Regions from separate parts of the Streptomyces flavalbus genome, predicted to be linked through region 1. Evidence: riboswitches for the same ligand, from Rfam matches in the RefSeq annotation. Region 1 holds a riboswitch; the other holds the start of a gene.
What was found. A riboswitch is a leader RNA that binds a small molecule or an ion and turns the genes downstream of it on or off. The one in region 1 is predicted to bind thiamine pyrophosphate.
Positions count from the first base shown of each region.

Region 2: another riboswitch for thiamine pyrophosphate. It lies ahead of ACFQZ6_RS25635 (thiamine ABC transporter substrate-binding protein); the one in region 1 lies ahead of thiO (glycine oxidase ThiO).

Region 1 is NZ_JBHTEB010000001.1:2,088,034-2,093,361, forward strand. It holds gene thiE (thiamine phosphate synthase) at 1-272, opposite strand, end outside; gene ACFQZ6_RS09225 (Rv2175c family DNA-binding protein) at 344-709, opposite strand; gene ACFQZ6_RS09230 (NAD(P)/FAD-dependent oxidoreductase) at 780-2,009, opposite strand; gene ACFQZ6_RS09235 (hypothetical protein) at 2,042-2,392, opposite strand; TPP riboswitch at 2,448-2,559, shown strand; gene thiO (glycine oxidase ThiO) at 2,557-3,720, shown strand; gene thiS (sulfur carrier protein ThiS) at 3,717-3,917, shown strand; gene ACFQZ6_RS09250 (thiazole synthase) at 3,920-4,714, shown strand; partial or broken gene pknB (Stk1 family PASTA domain-containing Ser/Thr kinase) at 4,917-5,328, shown strand, end outside.
Region 2 is NZ_JBHTEB010000001.1:5,672,192-5,677,519, reverse strand. It holds gene ACFQZ6_RS25645 (ABC transporter ATP-binding protein) at 1-404, opposite strand, end outside; partial or broken gene ACFQZ6_RS25640 (ABC transporter permease) at 404-2,082, opposite strand; gene ACFQZ6_RS25635 (thiamine ABC transporter substrate-binding protein) at 2,058-3,140, opposite strand; TPP riboswitch at 3,220-3,326, opposite strand; gene rlmN (23S rRNA (adenine(2503)-C(2))-methyltransferase RlmN) at 3,353-4,459, opposite strand; gene ACFQZ6_RS25625 (SRPBCC family protein) at 4,508-4,957, opposite strand; gene ACFQZ6_RS25620 (phosphatidate cytidylyltransferase) at 5,146-5,328, opposite strand, start outside.

The DNA of each region.
Region 1 (5,328 bases):
AGGTGGAGCACGTCGGCGCCTGCGGCGTGGGCGACGTCCGCGCGGTCGTTGACCGCGAGCAGTCGGCCGTGCCGGGCGCAGGCCTCGGCGAAGACGGCCAGGTGCTCCAGCTCCTCGGCCGCCTCCATGCCCTTGTCGCGCAGTTGCACGACGTCCACGCCGCCCGCGAGGACCGCGTCCAGGAACTCGGGCAGGTCGCCCTGGCGTCTGCGGGCGTCCGTGCACAGGTAGAGCCGGGCGTCGGCGAGCTGGTCGCGGGCGGTTGCGGACATGCGTCGTCCCCCGTGGTCGGTGGTGTACGGGCCGAAAGGGCCCGGCCCGTACACCAGGGTGGTTCGTCGGATCAGACGGCGAGCGCCTGGGCGCGGCGCTTCACCTCCGTGCCGCGATTCTCGCTGAGGGCCTGCGCGGGTGTGCCGGGCAGGCTCTCGTCGGGGGTGAAGAGCCACTCCAGCATCTCTTCGTCGGTGAAGCCGTCGTCCCGCAGGAGCGTCAGGGTTCCGGACAGGCCCTTGACGACCTTGTCCCCGTCGATGAAGGCGGCGGGGACGTGCAGCGCGCGGTTCTCCCCGCGGCGCACGGCGATCAGCTGGCCCTCCTTCACCAACTGCCGCACGCGCGTCACCTCGACGTCGAGCATCTCGGCGATGTCGGGAAGGGTGAGCCAGGCGGGGACGAGAGCATCGATCTTTGCGTCAATCTCGGTCACGGAAACAAGCCTGCCATCCCCCACTGACAGTCGGAAGTCAGCCCCGCCCACCTGGGCGGACGGCGGGCCGTCAGGCGGTCGCGGACTTCAGGGGGCGGGCCGGGTCGGCCAGCAGCCCCGGGTCCATCGGCGTGCCCGCCTCGATCAGGCGCCTGCCCTGGGCCAGGTCGCGGGGGCGCCCGACGGCCAGCAGGGCGACCAGGCGGTTCTCGCGCAGCCAGCACACCGTCCACGCCGGTCCGGAGGGGTCACCGCGCCACAGCGTGGTGTCGGCGGCGGGGTGGTGGCCCGCGTACTGCACGAACCGCCCGAACTGCTCGGACCAGAAGTACGGCACCGGGTCGTAGGCGGCGGGCGCTTCCCCGATGATGTCCGCGGCGACCGTGCGGGGGCCCTGGAGGGCGTTGTCCCAGTGGTGGACGAGGAGCCGCTCGCCGTACCGCCCGGACGGGAAGGACGCGCAGTCACCGACCGCGTACACGTCGGGCGCGGAGGCGCGCAGCCGGTCGTCGGCCACCACCTCGCCCCAGGCGCCCCGCTCGATGCCGGACCCGGCGAGCCAGGCGGTGGCGGGACGGGCGCCGATGCCGACGACCACGGCGTCCGCGGGCAGCCGGGAGCCGTCGGCGAGCACCACGACGCCGGGCTCGACGTGCGCCACGCGCGCGTGGGTGCGCAGGACGGCCCCGCTGTCGGCGTACCAGGACGCCATCGGCACGGCCACCTCGGCGGGCAGCGAACCGGCGAGCGGGCGCTCCGCGGCCTCCACGACCGTCACCGCGCACCCCGCCTCCCGGGCGGCGGTGGCGAACTCCGCGCCGATCCAGCCCGCGCCGACGACCACGATGTCGTGCTGCCGGGCCAGCACCGGCCGCAGCCGCCCGGCGTCGTCCAGGGTGCGCAGCAGGTGCACCCCGGGCACGCCCTCGGTGCCCGGCAGCGGCACGGGTTCGGCGCCGGTGGCGAGGACGAGGACGTCGTACGGGACGGGCCCGGCGCCGGTGTCCAGCTCGTGGTCGGCGGGGCGCACGCCGAGGACCTCGCGGCCGAGCCGCAGCTCGATGCCGAGCGCCTCGAAGTCGACGTCGAAGGCGGAGTCCTCGGCCTTGCCGAGCAGCACGGCCTTGGACAGCGGCGGCCGGTCGTAGGGCTGGTGCGGCTCCGCGCCGATCAGGGTCACCTCGCCGGTGAAGCCCTGTTCGCGCAGGGCGACCGCGGTCTGGACCCCGGCCATGCCCGCGCCGACGACGACCACGCGCCGTGCCGTGGACCCTGTCCGTGCCTGCGTCTGCTCGCTCACCTGATCACCATAGACACCTGCTGAAAGGTCGGTCAGGAGGCGGACTCCGTGACCTCTTCCACAACGCTGGTGCCACTGCCCTCCTGGGACTCCCACTCCCAGGTCTCCGTCAACCGCAGCCGCCCGTCGGGGAGTTCCTCGACGGTCGACACGCAGTGCCCGGAGGACGTCGTCCGGTCCTCCTTGAGTTGGACGTACCGGAAGTCCAGCCGGTCCCCGTCCCGGGTGCCCACCAGATGGCCGCGTACGACGTCCCCGCCCGCGTACTCCGCCCAGATCTCACCGTCCTCCTCGTGGTACGTGAACCGGGTGCGGGTGCCGACCTGACCTGGGGCCTGGTCGGCGACCGGGGCGAGGACGAGGCCGTCGAGCGAACGGGGCATACGGGAGGCTCCCTTACAGAGACGTCGTGGCAGCGGCTAGGGTGGGTGGCCAACGTAAAGCACTCGCGGGAGCCCGGACGCACCGGGCTGAGAGGGAGGCTGGCGGCCTCCGACCGTACGAACCTGATCCGGGTCATGCCGGCGAAGGGAGGGGCTGGACGCCCATGTCGCGTACGTCAGACGTCCTCGTCGTCGGGGGCGGAGTCATCGGACTGGTCACCGCGTGGCGGGCCGCGCAGCGCGGGCTCACCACCGCGGTCGTGGATCCCGCGCCGGGCGGCGGGGCCGCGCAGGTGGCGGCCGGGATGCTGGCCGCCGTCACCGAACTCCACTACGGCGAGCAGACCCTGCTGGGTCTGAACCTCGCCTCCGCCCGCCGCTACCCCGACTTCGCGGCGGAACTCACCGACCTCACCGGCCACGACCTCGGCTACCGCCGCAACGGCACCCTCGCCGTCGCGCTGGACGCCGACGACCGCGCCGAGCTGCGCGAACTGCACGCCCTGCAACGGCAGTCCGGGCTGGAATCGGAGTGGCTGTCCGGCCGGGACTGCCGCCGTCTTGAGCCGATGCTGGCGCCGGGCGTGCGCGGCGGACTGCGGGTGGACGGCGACCACCAGATCGACCCGCGGCGGCTCTCTGCGGCGCTGGTGGCCGCCTGCGAGCGGGCGGGCGTGGTCCTCCACCGCGCCTGGGCCGAGCGGCTCACCGTCACGCGGGACCGGGCCACCGGCGTGCTCACGCGGGACGGCGATCCGCTGGGCGCCGGGCAGGTGGTCCTCGCGGCGGGCAGCCTCAGCGGGCGGCTCGCGGGCGTCCCCGGCGCCGTACTGCCCCCCGTACGGCCGGTGAAGGGGCAGGTGCTGCGGCTGACCGTGCCGCGCCGGTACGCGCCGTTCCTCACCCGCACCGTCCGCGCGGTGGTCCGCGGCAGCCACGTCTACCTGGTGCCCCGCGAGAACGGCGAACTCGTCGTCGGCGCCACCAGCGAGGAACTCGGCTGGGACACCACGGTCACCGCGGGCGGCGTGTACGAGCTGCTGCGCGACGCGCACGAACTGGTGCCGGGCCTCACCGAACTGCCGCTGACGGAGACCCGCGCGGGACTGCGTCCCGCCTCCCCGGACAACGCGCCGCTGCTCGGCCCGACCGCGCTGGACGGGCTGCTGCTGGCCACCGGGCACTACCGCAACGGCGTCCTGCTCACGCCCGTCACCGGGGACGCCATGGCGCACGTGCTGGCCACCGGGGAGCTGCCCGAGGTGGCCCGGCCCTTCACCCCCCAGCGCTTCTCAGGAACCCCGGCCCTCATGGAGTCGCCCGCATGAACATCTCCGTCAACGGGGAGCCCCGGAGCGTCGCGCCCGGCACGGCTCTCGACGTCCTCGTCAGGACGCTCACCGCGGCGCCGTCCGGAGTGGCCGCCGCCGTCAACGAAACCGTCGTCCCGCGCGCGCAGTGGGCCACGACGTCCCTCACCGACGGGGACCGCGTCGAGGTCCTCACCGCCGTCCAAGGAGGCTGACCATGGCCGACGATCCCTTCGTCCTCGGCGGTACGGCCTTCACGTCCCGGCTGATCATGGGCACCGGCGGGGCGCCCAGCCTGGAGGTGCTGGAGCGGGCGCTGGTCGCCTCCGGGACCGAGCTGACGACCGTCGCGATGCGGCGCGTGGACCCGTCCGTACGGGGTTCCGTGCTGTCCGTGCTCGACCGGCTCGGCATCCGGGTGCTGCCCAACACCGCCGGGTGCTTCACCGCCGGTGAGGCCGTGCTGACGGCCCGGCTCGCGCGGGAGGCGCTCGGCACGGACCTGGTGAAGCTGGAGGTCATCGCCGACGAGCGGACCCTGCTGCCGGACCCGATCGAGTTGCTGGACGCGGCGGAGACGCTGGTCGACGACGGGTTCACGGTGCTGCCGTACACCAACGACGATCCCGTGCTGGCGCGGAAGCTGGAGGACGCCGGGTGCGCGGCGATCATGCCGCTGGGGTCACCGATCGGGTCGGGGCTCGGCATCCGCAACCCGCACAACTTCGAGCTGATCGTGGAGCGGGCGGGGGTGCCGGTGATCCTCGACGCGGGGGCCGGTACGGCGTCGGACGTGGCGCTGGCGATGGAGCTGGGGTGCGCGGGGGTGATGCTGGCGTCGGCGGTGACGCGGGCGCAGGAGCCGGTGCTGATGGCCGACGCCATGCGGCACGGGGTGGAGGCGGGGCGGCTCGCGTGGCGGGCGGGTCGGATTCCGCGGCGGCGGTTCGCCTCGGCGTCGTCTCCTGCGGAGGGCTTGGCGGTTCTCGACCCTGAGCGGCCCGCGTTCTGAACCGGCGTTGCCCTGACCGGGTTCTTCTCCCACCCGCGCACCGCCCGTTTCCAGTCGGCTGACAAGTTCGGGTCTCCCGTGGGTGGCTGAGCACCGTCGGCGGGTTTCCGTTCGTGCGTTGCGTCACAGGTGTGACTCAGGTCTGGTGCGATCTTGGTGCAAGCGGGCGGGTCTGTCAGTCGCTGCTCGTAGACTCGCCTGCGTGGACACGACCCTTCAGGACCCTCTCGTCGGGCAGGTGCTCGACGGCCGCTACCGCATCGAGGCGCGCATCGCCGTCGGCGGGATGGCGACCGTCTACCGGGCCGTGGACACCCGGCTTGACCGCGTCCTCGCGGTCAAGGTCATGCACCCGTCGCTCGCGGCGGACGGCACGTTCGTCGAGCGCTTCATCCGCGAGGCCAAGTCGGTCGCCCGCCTCGCCCACCCCAACGTCGTCCAGGTGTTCGACCAGGGGACGGACGGGGCGTACGTCTACCTGGCCATGGAGTACGTCGCGGGCTGCACCCTGCGCGACGTGCTCCGCGAGCGCGGCGCGCTCCAGCCGCGGGCCGCGCTGGACATCCTGGAGCCGGTGCTCGCCGCGCTCGGCGCCGCCCACCGCGCCGGGTTCG
Region 2 (5,328 bases), 3.6 Mb from region 1:
CCGGACAGCCCGGCGACGGCCCGCCCGGCGGCCCCCGGCAGCCCCACGAGGTCGAGCAACTCCCGCACCCGCTCCCGCTGTCCGGCCCGCCCCACGCCGTGCATCCGCAGCCCGAAAGCGACGTTCCCGCCGACATCCCGCTGCGGGAACAACTGATGGTCCTGGAACATCAGCCCGACCCCGCGCCGGTGCGCGGGCAGCCCCGTCTGGTCGAGCCCGTCGAGCAGCACCCGCCCCTCGTCCAACGGCTGGAGCCCGGCGACGGCCCGCAGCAGCGTCGACTTGCCGCTGCCACTGGGCCCGAGCACACACACGATCTCGTGCTCGGCGACCTCCAGGCCGACACCGTCCAGCACCGCCCGCCCGCCGAAGCGGACGGTCGCGGACTCCACGCTCAGCAGCATCAGAACTCCCCCGTCCGGTCCGGCACCCGCACCCGCTCAAGGACCAGCAGGGCCACCGCGCACACCACCATCAGGATCGTCGAGAGGGCCATCGCCTGCCCGTAGTTGAGATCGCCGGGCCGCCCGAGCAGCCGCGCCACGGCGACCGGCAGCGTCGGGTTGTCGGGACGGGCGATGAAGACGGTCGCCCCGAACTCCCCCAGCGACACCGCGAACGCGAACCCGGCCGCCACCAGCAGCGCCCGCCGCACCAGCGGCAGGTCCACCTCGCGCCAGGCCGCCACGGCGACGCCCCGAGCACCGCCGCCGCCTCCCGCAGCCGTACGTCGACCGCCCGCAGCACCGGCAGCATGGTCCGTACGACGAACGGCACCCCGACCAGCGCCTGGGCCAGCGGCACCAGGATCCAGGTGGCGCGCAGGTCGAGCGGCGGCTCGTCGAGCGCGATCAGGAACCCGAACCCGACCGTCACCGCCGACACCCCGAGCGGCAGCATCAGCAGCGCGTCGAACCCGCGCACCAGCCGCCCCGCGTCCCGCCGCGTCAGCGCCACAGCCGCGAGCCCGCCGACGAGGACGGCGATGGCGGTCGCGGCGAACGCGTACGACAGCGAGTTGCCGACGGCCTCGATGGGCGCGACCAGGAAGACCCCGCCGTCGTCCTCGGTCAGCGCCCGGTAGTAGCCGAGGTCGGGCGCGCCCAGCGACCGCCGCACCAGCACCGCGGGCGGCAGCACCAACAGCACCGCCACCGACACCAGCACCCCGCCGAGCAGCGCCCACTGCCCGGCGCCCCGGGGCCGGCGCGCGGTGCTGGCGGCGTCCACGAGGCGCAGCGCGCTCTCCCGGCGCCGTACGGTCCAGGCGTGCACGGCGAGGACCGCGCCGACCGCCGCGAACTGGACGAGCGTCAGCACGGCGGCGGTGGACAGGTCGAAGATCTCGGAGGTCTGCCGGTAGATCTCCACCTCCAGGGTGGAGAAGGTGGGCCCGCCGAGGATCTGCACCACCCCGAAGGAGGTGAAGGTGAACAGGAACACCATCAGCGCGGCGGCGGCCACCGCGGGCCCCAGCGCGGGCAGCGTCACCGTCCGCCACGCCCGCAGCGGCGAGGCGCCGAGCATCCGCGCCGCCTCCTCCTGCCGTGGGTCGAGCTGCGCCCACAGCCCGCCCACGGTCCGTACGACGACGGCGTAGTTGAAGAAGACGTGCGCGAGCAGGATCGCCCAGACGGTGGTGTCCAGGCGTACGCCCCACAGCTCGTCGAGCGGCCCGCCGCGCCCGACGAGCGCGAGGAACGCCGTGCCGACGACGACGGTCGGCAGCACGAACGGCACGGTGACGACGGCCCGCAGGACCTGCTTGCCGGGGAAGTCCAGGCGGGCGAGGACATAGGCGCCGGGCAGCGCGACCAGCAGCGTCAGCGCGGTGGAGACCGCCGCCTGCCAGGTGGTGAACCACAGCACCTGCCGGATGCCGGAGTCCCCGAGCACGTCCCACAGCCGCCCGAACTCCCAGCCGCCGCCCCCGGCGCGCAGCCCGCGCGAGACGATGGCGACGACCGGGTAGGCGAAGAAGACGCCGAAGAACGCGACGGGCAGGGCCAGCAGTCCCAGCCGCGCCGCGCCGCTGCGCACGCGCGGACTCACTGCCGTCACTTCAGGACGAGCGAGGTCCACGACTTGACCCACGGGTCACGGTTGTCGGCGATCTTCGCCGGGTCCATGGTGTGCGGGTCCTCCGCCTGGGGCCCGTACTCGACGAACTCCTCGGGCACCTGGGCGCCCTCCCGCACCGGGTACACGAACATGTTCAGCGGCATGTCCTCCTGGAACTCCTTCCCCACCAGGAAGTCGATGAGCGCCTTGCCGCCCTCGCTGTTGCGGGCGTTGCTGAGCAGCCCCGCGTACTCGACCTGCCTGAAGCAGGTGTCGGCGGCGACCCCGGTGGGCGCGGTCTCGGGCCGCGGGTCGGCGTAGATCACCTCGGCGGGCGGCGAGGAGGCGTAGGACACGACCAGCGGCCGGTCCCCGCCCGCCTCCTTGCCACCGGCGGACCCGGAGAACTCCTCGTTGTACGCCTGCTCCCAGCCCTCGACCACCTTCACGCCGTTGGCCTTGAGCTTCTCCCAGTAGTCGGCCCAGCCGTCGTCCCCGTACTCGGCCGCGGTGCCGAGCAGGAAGCCGAGCCCCGGCGAGGACGAGGAGGCGTTCTCGGTGACGAGGAGGTCCTTGTAGGCGGGCTTGACCAGGTCGTCGTACGACGTCGGCGGGGCGAGGTCGTGCTTCTCGAAGTACGCCTTGTCGTAGTTGACGCAGATGTCCCCGGTGTCGATCGGGGTGACCCGGTCCGCGCCCTCGGCGGGCCGGTACTCGGCCTTGACCTGGTCGGCGCCCTTCGCCTCGTACGGCTGGAACAGCCCGTTGTCGAGGGCGCGCGACAGCAGCGTGTTGTCGACGCCGAAGAGGACGTCGCCCTGCGGGTTGTCCTTGGTCAGGATCGCCTTGTTGACGGCCTGCCCGGCGTCGCCGTCGGTGAGAACCTTCACCCGGTAGCCGGACTGCTTCTCGAAGGCGGCGAGGACGTCCTTGGACACGGCCCACGAGTTGTGGCTGACGAGCGTGACGGTCTTGCTCCCGGAGCCCGACTCGTCGTCGGACGACGACCCGCACCCGGTGACCGCGACGAGCCCGAGCCCGAGCCCGACGGCCAGGGCCCCTACGTACTTCCTGTTCACTGGATTCCTCCTGGGATGGACCAGGAGAAGACGCGGCCCCGCCCGGGACCTCGGAGGGTTCCCGGGCAGGGCGCAACAGCTTGAGTGGTGACCGATCTCCCTACCCAGAATGACCTGGGCCAGGTTCGGAGGGTCTGCGGCCGTGTGCCGCACTCTCAGCGCTGTGGCGCTCCCCTGTCGGAATATGAAGATGTGTTCCTACGGCGGTCAGATTACCGTTCGGTGGCGGCGAGCTGTCCACACGCCCCGTCGATCTCCTGCCCCCGGGTGTCCCGGATGGTCACCGGCACCCCGTGCGCGGCGATCGCCTCGACGAACGCCTTCTCGTCCTCGGGCCGCGAGGCGGTCCACTTCGACCCCGGAGTCGGGTTCAGCGGAATCAGGTTCACGTGCACGGGCTTGCCCCGCAGCAGCCGTCCGAGCCGGTCCCCACGCCACGCCTGGTCGTTGATGTCCCGGATCAGCGCGTACTCGATGGACAGCCGCCGCCCGGTCTTCGCCGCGTACTCCCACCCGGCGTCCAGCACCTCCCGGACCTTCCACCGCGTGTTCACGGGTACGAGCGTGTCCCGCAGCTCGTCGTCCGGGGCGTGCAGCGAAATGGCCAGCCGACACTTGAACCCCTCGTCGGCGAACCGGTGGATGGCGGGCACCAGCCCGACCGTCGACACGGTGATCCCGCGCTGCGACAGCCCGAGCCCGTCCGGCTCGGGGTCGGTGAGGGCGCGGATGGCGCCGACGACGCGCTTGTAGTTGGCGAGCGGCTCCCCCATCCCCATGAAGACGATGTTCGACAGCCGCGCCGGGCCCCCGGGGATCTCCCCGTCCCGCAGCGCCCGCATCCCGTCCACGATCTGGTGCACGATCTCGGCGGTCGACAGGTTCCGGTCGAGCCCGGCCTGCCCGGTCGCGCAGAACGGGCAGTTCATCCCGCACCCGGCCTGCGAGCTGATGCACATGGTCACCCGGTCCGGGTACCGCATCAGCACCGACTCGACGAGCGTCCCGTCGAACAGCCGCCACAGCGTCTTGCGGGTGGTGTCCGCGTCCGTCGACAGATGCCGTACGACGGTCATCAGCTCCGGGAACAGCGCGTCCCGCAGCTTCTCGCGCGACGCGGCGGGGATGTCCGTCCACTGCTCCGGCGTGTGCGCGTACCGCGCGAAGTAGTGCTGCGAGAGCTGCCGGGCACGGAACGGCTTCTCCCCGACCGCGGCCACCGCCTCCCTCCGCTCGGCGGGCGACAGATCAGCGAGATGCCGCGGCGGCTTCTGGGCTCCGCGCGGCGCGACAAAGGTGAGTTCTCCGGGCTTGGGCATGGTCCATCCAGTGTCGCAGATCCACTGGGGTGGCCCGCCCGGCGTCCGTCAGGCGACCATCCGCTCCACCTGCTCCTTGAGCTGCTGCTCGTTGCGGGGCAGCTCACGGCGGACCTGGGGCCGGACGACGAGGGGGACGAGGGCCTTGCCGATGCCGTGGCCGACGAAGTGCATCTCCATCGTGACCCGGGAGCGGCGACCGCCGTCGAGGGGTTCGATCTCGCCGTGGAAGAAGGCGCGGACGGGGCCGTCGATGGTCTGGACCCGCCAGCTATGGGGCGGCTGGTACTCGGTGACCTCCATGGTCATCGGCATCTCGCGGCTGCCGACGCGCCGGGTGACCCTGACCCGGGAGCCGGTGCCCATCGGGCCCTCGTCCAGGGGCTCCGCGTGCAGGGCGCTGAGCTGCCAGTCGGGCAGGTGGGCGGGGTCGACGGCGTAGGCGTAGACGTCCTCGGGGCTGCGGTCGACATCGATCTGTTCGCGTATGGCGTGCATGTCTGCCCCCTTTGTCCGGGCTCATCTTGCATCGTCTCACCGGGTCAGCGGACCCGCCAACGACGCCGAAGCCCCCGCCCCGGGAGGGGGACGGGGGCTCCGTGATGAGCCGGGGCGGGCACGTCGGGTGCGTCAGGCGCGTCAGGCGCGTCAGGCGCGTCAGGCGCGTCAGGCGCGTCAGGCGATCCTCAGGTGGAGCCGACGAACGCCACCATCAGCAGCCACACGATCGGCGCCGTCGGCAGCAGCGAGTCGAGCCGGTCCATGATGCCGCCGTGGCCCGGCAGGAGCGTGCCCATGTCCTTGATGCCGAGGTCCCGCTTGATCATGGATTCGCCGAGGTCGCCCAGCGTGGCGCTGGCCGCGACCGC